DNA from 4 places in the Sporosarcina sp. P3 genome. Region 2 is predicted to be linked to each of the others. Evidence: riboswitches for the same ligand, from Rfam matches in the RefSeq annotation. Region 2 holds a riboswitch; each other region holds the start of a gene.
The links. Region 2 has a riboswitch for cobalamin ahead of CSV61_RS07690 (ribonucleoside-diphosphate reductase subunit alpha). Riboswitches for the same ligand answer to the same signal wherever they lie in the genome.

Region 1: linked by a shared signal. The riboswitch ahead of CSV61_RS14335 (hypothetical protein) and the one ahead of CSV61_RS07690 (ribonucleoside-diphosphate reductase subunit alpha) in region 2 are both predicted to bind cobalamin.
Region 3: linked by a shared signal. The riboswitch ahead of cobJ (precorrin-3B C(17)-methyltransferase) and the one ahead of CSV61_RS07690 (ribonucleoside-diphosphate reductase subunit alpha) in region 2 are both predicted to bind cobalamin.
Region 4: linked by a shared signal. The riboswitch ahead of CSV61_RS05605 (ribonucleotide reductase N-terminal alpha domain-containing protein) and the one ahead of CSV61_RS07690 (ribonucleoside-diphosphate reductase subunit alpha) in region 2 are both predicted to bind cobalamin.

Annotation. Positions count from the first base shown of each region.
Region 1 covers NZ_PDZE01000014.1:13,085-16,620, reverse strand. The annotation lists gene CSV61_RS14340 (MATE family efflux transporter) at 1-1,001, shown strand, start outside; cobalamin riboswitch at 1,146-1,336, shown strand; gene CSV61_RS14335 (hypothetical protein) at 1,588-1,809, shown strand; gene CSV61_RS14330 (FtsX-like permease family protein) at 1,858-3,536, opposite strand, start outside.
Region 2 covers NZ_PDZE01000005.1:29,603-33,138, forward strand. The annotation lists gene CSV61_RS07685 (alanine/glycine:cation symporter family protein) at 1-659, shown strand, start outside; cobalamin riboswitch at 999-1,175, shown strand; gene CSV61_RS07690 (ribonucleoside-diphosphate reductase subunit alpha) at 1,336-3,536, shown strand, end outside.
Region 3 covers NZ_PDZE01000003.1:121,085-124,620, forward strand. The annotation lists gene cobJ (precorrin-3B C(17)-methyltransferase) at 1-1,375, opposite strand, end outside; cobalamin riboswitch at 1,506-1,682, opposite strand; gene rpsI (30S ribosomal protein S9) at 2,045-2,437, opposite strand; gene rplM (50S ribosomal protein L13) at 2,457-2,894, opposite strand; gene truA (tRNA pseudouridine(38-40) synthase TruA) at 3,068-3,536, opposite strand, start outside.
Region 4 covers NZ_PDZE01000003.1:265,668-269,203, forward strand. The annotation lists gene CSV61_RS05600 (CdaR family transcriptional regulator) at 1-139, opposite strand, end outside; gene CSV61_RS05605 (ribonucleotide reductase N-terminal alpha domain-containing protein) at 215-1,489, opposite strand; cobalamin riboswitch at 1,663-1,837, opposite strand; gene CSV61_RS16705 (hypothetical protein) at 2,003-2,173, opposite strand; gene mdh (malate dehydrogenase) at 2,543-3,493, opposite strand.

The DNA.
Region 1 (3,536 bases), on a different contig from region 2:
CCTTTATTTTTAGAGATCCGCTAGCGTATGCGTTAGGAGCGAATACGACCACTTTCCCTTATGTATCACAATACTTATTTGTGATTTTACTGTTTGGTTTTATCTTTACTGTAGAAAACACGTTTAGCATTTTCGTGCGCAATGATGGAGCACCGAACCTTTCAATGGCCGGGTTAATTGTAACGTCCGTCGTGAACATCATCTTGAATTATGTGTTTTTATTCATTCTAGATTATGGCGTCGCCGGTGCTGCAAGTGCTACAATTATCGCTTCCTTTTTGGGCATGTTAGTACTAGTCACCCACTTTTTTAAGAAAAACAATAATTTAAAACTAATTCGCTTACGATTCAATAGAAAGCTATTCCTAGCTATTCTATTCATTGGTTTTCCGAGCTTCCTTTCCGAGTTGGGAATCTCTTTTTTTACTATTACGCACAATATTGCATTCGAACGGATGGCTGGTACGGAAGGCGTTGCGGCGTTCTCTATTTTGAACTATGTGCACAGTGTTATGCTGATGCTATTCCTAGGAATGGGCGGCGCGATTCAGCCGCTGATCAGTTATTATCAAGGCTCTGGTAATCGAGCACGGATGAAGGAAACTGTAAAAAAGGCCACTCTTACTGTCATGATCGCGGGCGCTGTGTTTTTCCTTGTCGGCCAATTCGCAGCAGGGCCTATCGTATCGATTTTCGGAGACTTCCCACAAGCCGTTAGAGATTTGGCTACTACTGGAATTAACCTGTTCTTCTTCGCTTATTTGTTCACAGGTACGAACTTTGTCATGATGACCTATTATCAGTCTGTCGGCAATGTACGGATGGCTACTTGGATCACCGCGTCACGTGAAATCATCGTCATGTTAATTTTCCTAATGATTTTACCACGCATTTTCGGATTAAATGGTATTTGGTTGTCCATTCCTGCTTCTGAGCTTGTCGTATTTATTAGTGTGTATTTACATCAAAGGAGCGCTACTCGACATTCGTTCATCCACTAAACATTGATCTATAGAACGGGACGGTAAGACCGACATTCCAAGCGGTGCGTTCCGTCGAATTAGTGTCATTCCGTGTTGTAGTAGCAGTGTAACATTATTTTTGTTCATTTCATAAATAAGCGTGATATACTGAAAGAGCAACTGAATATCGTGTTAGAGATAGGTGCGTTTATTTTTCTTAAACGCTTAAAAGGGAAATCGGTGAAAAACCGATGCTGTCCCGCAACTGTGAGTTGGAGTATAATTCGTTACCACTGTTTTACCGCAAGGGAAATGGGAAGGTGGATTATACGATGAAGACGAGCCAGGAGACCTGCCTAGATCAGTACACACCAATACCCTACGCGGATAGGAGGTGTCAAGTGCGGCTTATGAAAAATCATACACAAGCCGACGTACGAAAAAACGGAATCAGGACATTCATTAGGTGGCTTCGATACAGTTTCTATCGATCCAACGTAGATGTATTTCCTGCCGAACCGTTTACTTCGTCATGGCTTCCCACTTAACATCCTTCCAAGCATTTACCGGACGGATGTTTTTTTATGTCAACGAACCAATACACACACGATGAGGAGAATGATTCATGCACAATCAAACAATTGATGACTTTACAAACTTACTAAAAGATACACTGATGTCGGACCGAGTGAGCACTCACTCCACCCCCCTCTCTTTACTAGTAAAAGATATAAAAAAACAGATTTTCGAAGATCAGGCGAATAACACTGCAGAAAAAATTGTGCAACTAGCTAATTTGGATAAAGCATATCAAATTGTGGTTACTGAATTGGTAGGTAGTAACTAATTCATAGTAAAATCCCCCTGACTTAGATGTGTCAGGGGGATCACTTGGTTATAAAGAATCTTTGATTACACGTTTATAGTTCAATACGGATAGCAAGCCAAATATAGAATATAGTACCGTGTAGATGAACATCACAATAATCGTAGGTGCTAACATTTCCGTACCGAATAGGAACCAGCCGGATTTCACAGCAAAATAGCTGTGTAAAAGACCGACGACCAATGGAATGCCGAAATTAAATAGCTGCTTTCGTTGAACCCCTTTAAGTAAATCCGTTTGTGTAAAGCCGAGTTTACGAAGAATAGTGTAGTTCGATTTTTCATCTTCACTTTCGTCCATCTGTTTAAAGTATAGTATACAGCCAGACGTAATAAGGAAGGCGAGACCGAGGAATCCCACGATGAACATGATCATGCCCGCACCTTGCATTTGTTCAGTTCTTTCCTCAAACTTCGATTCATGTCCTGCCCAGTCGTTTATTCCCAACACACTAAATAATTCATTTGCTTTTTCTAGATCATTTTCATTGTCTATATCCACTCCATGATACTCTGTAAATTCAGATGTTATAGACGGATCTTTATCTTTATTCATCTTCCCGAATACTTGATCATCCACCACTGCGACAACGAAAGCATAGGTCACACGCGTTGGAAGGACAGCTGTTTTTTCTATCCCTTTCAGTGTTAGATCATACATATGCTCTTTGCCTCGAAATACGATTTGCTGGTCTGTTTGAAATTTCATGAAATTTTCCGTCAAGCTATCGAAGTTAATGAAGAGTACTTCCTTCTCTGCTACATCTATTTCCGACAATCCTTCATCACTAATGACAATCATTTCTGTGTCGGTATAACTCATATTTTGACTCTCCCCACCAGGAATAGATAGCACTCTCAATAAATCCACAGGTGTAGTCAATAGATCAACAGCTGTCTCAGTATAAGAAATATTTTTACTTTCAAGTGCCTGTGTAAATTCCTTTGCACGTGTAGTATCAGGAATAGTGAAGTCGGCCGGAATAGTTCGCTCTACGGTCTTCTCTACTGAGTAGTATGATATATAACTTAACGACAGTAACGCTATGGATAGCGCAGATAATGAAGTAATAATCATTAATAGAAAGGAATTTGATTTCATTCGAAACATAATTGAAGAGAGAGACAGCACGTCGTTAACGTTCAGATACCCCCCTTTATGTTTACGAATCAGATTAAAGATAAAGCTGACCGAGCCTTTATAGAACAAATAGGTTCCCATGATTACTGAAGCTAGTATGATGATCATGACCAGAAATAGCTGATCACCAAGGAACACACTACTAAACAATCGGGATGATAAATAATAGCCGAATACAATGAGTAGAATACCCAACACACCGATGACCGCCTGGAATACTGTCATCTTTTTGACCCGCTGTTGCGTCACAGTCGTTACACGGAACAAAGATAATATACTTTGCCGTTTAATGAATAGCGCATTCATGATCAAAATTAATACGAAGATTGCCGCAAACACAATCAATGTCCGAACCAAAGCTTCTGAAGAGAAACGTAAGGTTGCAACATCCGTTACACCAGTGACCTTAAATAAAATGAGCATGAGTAATCGTGACATCGAAAATCCTAAGAATAGCCCGATAACGAGAGAACCTACGTATAATACAAAATTCTCTACACTTAAAATACGGAAAACAGTTCCTTTTGTCATCCCGATCAATTGGAATA
Region 2 (3,536 bases):
TTGGGATGGCGATGATGCAAGGTGTGCGTCGTGGTCTCTTCTCCAATGAAGCAGGTATGGGTAGTGTGCCAAACGCAGCCGCTACAGCAAACGTATCGCACCCAGCAAAACAAGGATTGGTACAAAGTCTTGGCGTATTTTTCGATACGATCATCATCTGTTCTGCCACCGCATTCATTATTTTGCTCGGTGGATTGTATCAATCAGGTGAAGCAAATGGAATCATCTTGACACAAAACTCCATGGCCGTACAAGTAGGCGCGTGGGCACCGTATTTCATCGCGGTTGCGATCATGTTCTTCGCTTTCAGTTCCATCATCGGAAATTATTACTATGGCGAAACGAATATTGAATTTATTAATGCCAACGTCGTATGGAAACGAATCTACCAAGTACTCGTACTCGCAATGGTATATTTCGGCGCCATCGCAAAAGTACAAGTAGTATGGGATATGGCCGATCTGTTCATGGGACTAATGGCCATTATTAACCTAATTGTCATTCTACTGCTCGGCAAAATCGCCTTCAAAGTACTTGACGACTTCACGAAACAACGAAGAGCTGGTAGAAACCCCGTCTTCAAATCAGCCAGCATTCCTGACCTAAAAGGCGCAGAATGTTGGGAAAAAACAGCTGAAAGAGCAGAAGACCGTTTGTGATATGGAGAAATGATATTGCGCTTTTCAAGTTTTGATCGTAAGACTTTGAATGGGTACTAAAAAACACAGTGAATTTTCTAAGTGGTTTAGGTTAGAGAGTAGGATTGTAGCGGGAGCGGAAATCCCTTAACTTTACTTATTTCACACTCTATTTAAAAACATTCACACAAACGATTTAGTCAAGAAGTAAAAAGTTTGATATACTATAAAATACTGAATAGCAAAAGTCGAATCGTAGTTCAGAAGAAGGATTCTGAACTTCGGTTCGATTTTTGTTTTGCATGTTTGAACACAACATGTTAGGGTTATATATGAATTAACACACTATATATAGTGTGTGATAGCAATTAGATGAATTGGTACCCACGACGTTTAAAAGGGAATCCGCCACGAACGGAGCTGCCCCCGCAACTGAGGGCACGGACGACTATCTTATGAAAACCACTGCTACGGCGGGAAGGAAAGATGGAAGAACGATGTGCCAGCCAGTAGACCTGCCAGTCATCTCAGCAAAACATTCTTCGGGGTTGGAGAGTGAAAGCACAAAGCAGTCTTTTTTCAGTCTGCCTAAAACTTTCCGCAATCTACTAAGCGTCAATCGACGACTCCCGATTATATCGGGAGTTTTTTTAATTTAGTACATAACCGAATCAATTCACTAAAGGGAGCGGATATAATGGCTATTATTCAAGAAACTGTGGGACTTCATTTATTGATGGAAAACTTACAAGAAGAATTTGGCAAGAAACAAATCGAACCGTTGATCCAAGCGAGTGAGAAATTCCAAGAGCGTCACCCGGCGAGTTCGGCAACTGAATGGACGAACGCGATGGTGTTGGAATCTTTAAGCCGTATTGATGAGGCGAATGCGTATTGGACATTTGTAGCGGCGCGTATTTATTTATTCGACGTCTATGCAAAGCAAAAAGCATTGCGTGGAGCAGATGTCTATACCGATTTTGCGAAAAATGTAGAACGCTTGGTGGAACAAGGTTTATACACGCCTGTTCTGACAGAAAAATACAGCCGGGACGAGCTTCAGGAAATCGGTAAGCTACTCGATCCTTCTCGTGACCTATTATTCACATATATTGGACTAAAAACATTAGTAGACCGCTATGTAACAGTGAACTTTACGAAACAGTCAGTGGAGCTTCCGCAAGAGCGCTGGTTGATCATCGCGATGACGTTAATGCAAGACGAAACAGTAGATCGCATTCATAAAATCGGAGAAGCGTACTGGGCGATGAGTAATTTGTACATGACAGTTGCGACGCCTACATTATCGAATGCAGGTAAGATGCACGGTCAACTATCTAGCTGCTTTATCGATACAGTCGACGATTCATTACAAGGAATTTACAACAGCAATACGGATATCGCGAACTTGTCGAAATTTGGTGGCGGTATCGGTGTCTATATGGGGAAAGTTCGTTCTCGCGGTGCGTCGATTCGTGGTTTCGAAGGGGCATCAAGCGGTGTTCTTCCTTGGATCAAACAGCTGAACAACACAGCAGTCAGCGTCGACCAACTCGGTCAACGTCAAGGTGCCGTAGCCGTTTATCTTGACGTATGGCATCAAGACATCTTTACGTTCCTCGACCTCAAGCTCAATAACGGGGATGACCGTTTGCGCGCGCATGACATTTTCACAGGCGTCTGCTTGCCGGACTTGTTCATGGAAAAAGTTGAGTCCCGTGAAGACTGGCATTTATTCGATCCACATGAAGTCCGCACGAAAATGGGCTATTCATTGGAAGATTTCTATGATGAAACAAAAGGACAAGGCACATTCCGCGAGAAGTATGAAGAATGTGTCCGCAATGAAGATATATCCAGAGAGACGGTTCCAGCGATTGAAATCATGAAACGTATATTGCGTAGCCAGCTGGAAACAGGGACACCGTTCATGTTCTACCGCGACGAAGTAAACCGTATGAACGCTAATAAGCATGAAGGAATTATCTATTCTAGTAATTTGTGCACAGAAATAACCCAAAATATGTCAGCATCTGCACATGAATCCGTAACACTCGAAGACGATCTGGTCGTCACACGCACAAAGCCAGGCGATTTCGTTGTATGTAATCTGTCATCGATCAACCTTGGAAGAGCGGTGACAGCAGACGTGTTAGATCGTTTGATTCGCATCCAAGTACGTATGCTCGACAACGTCATCGATCAGAACCAAATCCCAGTCGTCCAAGCACAACGCACCAATGCACGCTACCGTGGAATTGGACTCGGCACATTCGGTTGGCACCATTTACTTGCATTGAAAAACATTCAGTGGGAGTCAGATGAAGCGGTGAATTTCGCAGACGAGTTATATGAAAACATTGCGTATTTGACTATTAAAGCCTCAATGGAATTATCGAAAGAAAAAGGCGCATATCCATTGTTTGATGGTTCCGATTGGCAAACAGGTGAATATTTCGAGCAACGCGAATACGATTCCAATAAATGGCGTGAATTGCGCATAGACGTAGCAATGAACGGTATGCGTAACGGCTACTTGATGGCAGTTGCACCAAACAGCTCGACGTCGGTTATCGCAGGCTCAACAGCATCCATCGATCCAGTGTTCAAGCCGTTCTACCATGAAGAGAAGAAAGACTATAAATTACCGGTCATTGCGCCGGATCTGGATCATAATACGTATGACATTTACCGTCGTTCCGCTTACATCGTGGATCAGCGCTGGTCTATTAAGCAAAATGCCGCGCGTCAGCAGCACATCGATCAGTCGATTTCATTCAACATCTATGTACCGAACTCCATCCGTGCTTCTGTTATTTTGGATCTGCACTTGCAAGCATGGAAATCAGGCATGAAAACAACGTACTACATGCGTTCAACCGCAGCAGAGATTGAGGA
Region 3 (3,536 bases), on a different contig from region 2:
CAGGGCGATAACATGCCATGCCGCAACCATTGAACCCGACATGCAACTGCTTTGGAAGCTTCATCCCTTCAAACTTTGCTGCGATTTCTTCCGCATATGGGATAGAATCCGCCTTTTCTCCGTAACAAAAATCACACGCTTTAACTTTTAAGACTTCCCCTGCCGGCATGACTGTAAAGCGTTCGTTTTCAAGTTTTTCAACAATCGCTTCAGGATTATCTGTTGTAACTTTTACAATAAAACGATGATCCGGTGTATATTCCAATGTGCCTTTCTCACCAACGACTTCAGCTAAAACCAGCATCTGTTCTGCTGTGATCATTTTATTAGCAACACCAGGCGAAACGGAAAATTCAAATATATTCTCGATCGGCTGCCTCACCAAAAATGGGTTTTCCACTTCTTCTTCTGAAACCATAGATAAAGCCTTTAATGCCATATCCATTGACTGAACCTTTTCTTTTGGCTCTGGTTCTTGCACAGGAGCCTGCTCGGGCACCTTACTTATGATTTCCTCATATCCTGACCGCGCCTCTCCGGTTTCCTGATCAAGCGCCCATGGTTCTGCTTCCTTTTTCAAACGCTGATGCGGTTTTAAACTTTGTTTACCTTCTCCCAACGTATATTTACGTTGGTAACCGCGCGGTGTAATAATCTTTCCATCATAAAAGAAAGTGGAAGAGTTACCGATAATGACAGTCGTCAGCATTCCAATATCATGCTCAAGCATTTCCGATAATGTCGTTAGGACAATACGCTGGTTTTCACGATACGCACTTTTCACCAGGCCTACAGGCGTATCAGGGGAGCGATATTTTAGTAAGATATTCTGTGCTTCTACAATTTGACGCGTCCGGCGTCCGCTCTTTGGATTGTATAAAGCAATGACAAAATCCGCCATCCCGGCAGCTTCAATACGTTTTTCGATAACAGTCCATGGTGTCAGATGGTCACTCAAACTGATCGTACAAGAATCATGCATAACAGGTGCACCCAGTAAGCTTGCACATGAGTTAATAGCTGAAATACCTGGAACGATTTCTACATCAATTCCCTCTGCTTCAGTCCAGCCCTTTTCGACCAGCACCTCATACACTAATCCAGCCATGCCATACGCACCTGAATCACCACTGGAAATTACTGAGACAATACCGCCTGCCTCCGCTTTCTTAACAGCATCTTGTGCACGTGAAACTTCTTCAGTCATTCCTGTGCTGACAATAGACTTCGCCGTTACCAAATGCTTAATCAGCTCTACATACGTTTTATAACCAATAATATAATCACTTGCTTGCAGTGCGTCTAATGCCCGTCCCGTAATATGTTCAGTAGCACCGGGACCAAAGCCGACGACATAAATTTTTCCCTTTTTCATGATTTCCCTCCAAATAAAAATGCCTACACTCCTTTTCAGGGGAGTGTAGGCACGTGAAAGTATATTAGAAGTCATACTAAAAAAAACAATTAATATTATTGTCCCGCCCATACTTCTCCCACCGAAAAGTAAAGTGTCATTTAAATAAGCAGGTTTCCTGACTCAAGCTTCACTTTACTCTTACACCTTCCCAATTTCTCAGTGGTATTGTAATTTCATCAGCATTTACAGTAGCGGGGGCTGTACTAGAATTTCACTAGTTTCCCTTTTAACTCACAATGTGAGCACTTATTTAAATTAGTTTATTTAATTTTCATAAATATAACACATAATCTTCTAATCTACAAACCTACTTTGGTTTATTTTCTATACCCTTCTGATAGACTATCTCTTCTTTCTGAATTTCTTTGTTTTCTATTCTCAAGAAAACTCGTCCTCAGTGCAACCATGATCGCAAGCTAGAGGCATTCAGTAAATCTTTACATTTTAGAATATCGCAGTCAAAGTCAAGCATAGCTATACATTTACAAACTACTCACTACTTGAATTAGTGGGTTATGAACTATTAGGATAGACTACAGTGTTAATTACGGGAAGAAATTTAAAACTCTAAAAAACCTCTTTCCAAAAACTCGGAAAGAGGTTGTAAAGGTTGATATGAAATCAATATTAACGTTTTGAGAACTGAGGTGCACGACGAGCGCCGCGAAGACCATATTTTTTACGTTCCTTCATACGTGGATCACGTGTTAGGAATCCTGCTGATTTAAGTGCTGCACGGAAATCAGGATCTACAGTAAGCAATGCACGAGCAACGCCGTGACGGATTGCGCCTGCTTGACCTGTGTAACCTCCACCGTGAACGTTAACGTGGATATCGTAGCTTCCAAGTGTTTCCGTTGTAACTAGTGGTTGTTTAATGATTTCACGAAGTGTTTCGAATGGTACGTAGTCTTCTACGTCACGATTATTGACGACAATTTTGCCTTCGCCAGGAATTAGACGTACACGAGCTACTGAACTTTTACGACGGCCAGTGCCGATATATTGTACTTGTGCCAAGTGGGTTTCCTCCTCTTAATTAACCGCGAAGCTCGAAAGCTTCTGGTTTTTGTGCTGCATGCTGATGTTCTGGACCAGCAAATACGTGTAATTTCTTGATTGTTTGACGACCTAGAGGACCGTTTGGAAGCATTCCTTTAATCGCAAGTTCAAGCATTTTTACAGGGTAGTTTGTACGCATTTCTAGAGCAGTACGTGACTTGATGCTACCTGTGTAACCAGAGTGACGGTAGTACATTTTATCTTTCAACTTGTTACCAGTCAATTGGATTTTTTCAGCGTTGATGATGATGACGTGATCGCCTGTATCAACATGTGGTGTAAACGTTGGTTTATGTTTACCGCGTAAAAGAGTTGCAACTTCTGAAGCAAGACGACCAAGCGTTTGTCCTTCAGCGTCGACAACTAGCCATTTACGTTCGACTTCGTGACCTTTAGCCATGAATGTTGTGCGCATATTGTATTTCCTCCTAAAATATCAAATCTGTTCCCTGTTTTCTCTATCCCTAAACACAAATAAACTTCCGGGGCTTGTTTGTGGGGTTATTGAAATACCATTTATCATGTTATCCTTTATTGCCAATAAAGTCAAGCGTTTTTATGTATACGCCAGGATTAGTTGCCATGACTTCAATATGTGACTTCTAGTAAGTACAAACCGTGTGCCGCCGCAGTTTTCCCTGCTCTTTGGCGATCTTTCGCCTCGAGTATTTTTTGGATATCTTCAGGCTCGTCCCAACCAATGCCGACTGCTAACAAAGCACCAGCAATCGTACGAACCATATTGTAAAGAAATCCATCTCCTTCCACTTCAAGAACTAGTTCGTCCTGATGCCGTTCAAGTGTTAGTTTTCGGATCGTGCGGACTTTATTCGAAGTAGCGGTCTTCGCCGAACAGAAACTTGTAAAGTCATGTGTACCGATTAAATAGGCAGCACCTGCCTTCATTCGTTCTATATCCGGATTCCATCTACCTAAATGAACAGCAAAATTACGTTCGAATGGACTTTGCAATTCTCCATAGGACCATTTATATCGATACGTTTTGCCTTTTGCACCGTAACGGGCGTGAAAGTCTTTAGACACCTGTTCAATCGCA
Region 4 (3,536 bases), on a different contig from region 2:
CTTCATGGAACTGGTTGATTCGAGCTGGTTCTGTGCTCGCTTGAATAAAGCCTCTTCGATCCGTTAAAATCACTTGCTGTCGTATCAGATTCGATAATTCCGTTACCATTTCATGTCCTAATGTATCAAATTGAAACACTTGTCTCACCTCGAATGGAAACTGCTACTCCTACTAAGTTTACGTTACTTTAGTTTCCACTACAATAGAGAGGTTTCAGATAAGTCGGACTTCTGGAATTCTACCGCTCCATGCCTTTATAAGTAGTTGCAACAGTTCTGCTGTTTCAATGGTGGCAGACTTTCCTAGCGTGACAGATCCACCTCGATCAGTATGTCGCTGTTCTGCAGTTATTCGGTCAATCATCGCGATTTGCTGTTGTTTGGTTGCCTGGTTTATCGAACGAGGCTTGACTGTAGCTGCTTTACGTAGAGGTGTTTTCATTCCGCTTTGACAGGATGCCGCCTCCAAGTAGCAGTTTATTTCTCGGGCTACCCTTTCAATAAACTGGGTAGCCTTTTTTGAATGTAAACCAATTTGCTGGTCAGCTATTGCGGTTTCCCATCCTACCACTTCAATTTGTATAGTACGTCCCCATATACTCTCAATGCCATTTAGCAAACGTACAAGTATGGTACAAGTACGTACCAATTCTTTTTCCCGCATAACATGTGGTAATTGAATATACGAATGTAGCACTGCCTTTTCTTGTTGTTCATGATTATGAAAATGCACTACAACACCCTCACTTCCAAGTAGTCGCTTCATTAAACCGATGGCAGAAACCTTTTTATGTGCAATAGAAGAAACGTCAGCGACACGAGAGAATCGCTCAAAGTTAAAATTGCCAAGTGGGCATCCAAAAGTGCGTTCTACTTGTTCAGCATCAAATAAACTCCAAGAGCTGCATGCTTTTACTTGTTCCATAAAATAATCGGGTATACGTATATGCTTTTCTTTTACCTTACTTGATAAAAATGATGCAATTCTACTGTCGGCAATATCCATAGCATATTGCCGAACTCCCGTCTTTCGCTGATAGAATGACTTTCCGAAGAAGGACATAATTTCAGCTGGCAAAGTCACATAGCCATGACTCAGTATCCAATATGCTTCCTGTACTTTTTGCAAGCGCTGGACAGTTTCATTTTGCATGGCGGCCATAGCTATGAGCATGAGTCTTTCCTGAGGCAGTCCTAACCTTTTATCGTCATAATCGGACGTGACAAATTCATTCATATATTGCTGCAACTGCTCAGAAGAAATCAGTTGATCACGTTCCGCTACAATCTGTAAGCCAAGCCATTTGATTTCACTTACTGAATAGTTATAAATCCATTGACCGTATAACCCGTCCTGTAACAATTTCCTTACTACTTGATGAAATCCTGAATACACGGGTCTTCCACGTTGTTGTTCTGCTTGCTTATACAATATCTGCAACAACGCATATTCATGTAAATGTTCTCTTGTCTGTTCATATACTCTCATGTTGCGGTCTCCTTTCGTAAACAACAAAAAACAATCATTCCGCCTCTTCGGCAAGATGATTGCAATAGTTGTGAATGAGGAAACAAATTCAGGTAGTTTGAATATACTCCACGCAAAAAACATAGAGACAGATACCTTTTTTGCTCCCACTCCTCAACCCCCGAAGAAAGTGTTGCTATTACGAAACGTGGCAGGTCTCCTGGCTTCACTTCATCCTTCCGTTAGTGCCTTCCCATGTCTCCATAGTGGCTAATTCTAACGGTCGTCCGTGTGTACAGTTGCGGGGACAGCTCCGGTTTACGGATTCCCTTTTATACCTTGATAGGTACCAACGCATCGTGCAAACTCGTTTATTTGATTGAATTCATTTTATCATGGATAACATAGAGGGTGGTAGCGTTTGTTTTATTTAGAAGCAAGGCATAACTTAACAGGGTACCTATGCACAAAACTACTGTGAGTCCATCCACAATCGTTTTTGCTAGGCACCCTGTATCGAGCTTTCTTCATTACTTACATTAGTTGTTGTTCGCATAGACAGCCGCACTCCGCCAATCCTTGAACATACGCTTCTTCCCACGTAATCCCATGGATGAAACCATTCTCTGAGTAACCTGTGATCAAATAAAACGTCTCATTTTGCTCTGGTAGTGTTGAATTGTTTTGATAGTGGTTGTTTTGCATTAAAATTACCTCCTGGATTTGTATTTTTCTTAGTATATGCCTTGTCGGGATATAAAAGAATATGTCCTTTGCCTTTATAAAAAATGGTAGCGCTTACATTCAAAGGTCATAGGAGAGAACATTCTTTATATGTTTCCGATTATATATAGTAAAGGCATATTTCATAATTCAGTTAATTCTGTTTATTGTATCACAAATAAAATTATAAGTAAATAAAGAAATTATAATTCTCTATTAACTATTGTGAATTTTTTAAATGAACATATGACTTCTCTATCATTCAATGAATGAAATGCACTCCGAAATACTTCTTTCTATAGAAAAATATCTCCCTAAGTCCTCGTTACGACTTAGAGAGATCAATAGTGATTAAGACATTTGCTTTTCGCAAATGTCGATCACTGCTTTGACAGAGTCAGCTGAATGATCGAGAGCTGTTTGTTCTTCCGCTGTTAATGGGAGTTCAATTACACTCTCGATCCCATTTCCACCTAAAACAGTAGGAACGCCTAAATAAATATTTTGATATCCATATTCGCCTTCTAAATAAGCGATAGATGGCATAATTCGTTTCTTATCTTTTATAATTGCTTCCGCCATCTCCACCAAAGCCGCCGCAGGTGCGTAATACGCGCTACCATTACCTAACAACGAGACGATCTCGCCGCCGCCTTTTCGAGTACGCTCCACAATTGCTTCCAATCGTTCATTCGAAATGATTTTATCCAATGGAATGCCTCCAGCGTAAGAATAACGCACAAGTGGAACCATATCATCACCATGTCCACCAAGGACAAAGCCGGAAATATCTTCTACGGAAATATTCAATTCTTCCGAGATGAACGTATTAAAACGGGCAGTATCCAGCACACCCGATTGACCGATTACGCGGTTTTTAGGAAAACCGGTTGTTTTATAGCAAACATATGTCATCGCATCTACCGGGTTACTTAAAATCAACACCACGCTGTCTGGTGCGTAACGCTTCACTTGTTCAGAAACAGAACGCATAATCTTCGCATTGGTCGCAACTAAATCATCACGACTCATACCTGGTTTCCGCGCGACGCCGGCTGTAATGATCACCATTGCAGCGCCTTCAATATCCTCGTAATTTGAAGTGCCTGTAATACGGGAATTGAACTGTTGCACAGGACTTGTCTGAAGGAGATCCAGTGCTTTACCTTTGGTAGGATTGGAGAGGTCTGGAATATCGACCAATACGATGTCCCCTAATTCCTTCTGCGCTGCCATCAATGCAGCAGTCGCACCTGTATGACCCGCTCCGATGACTGCAATTTTATGTCGTTTGAAAGCCATGGAAACCACTCCTTTCTATAGATTTCAATATGATCAATGAGTT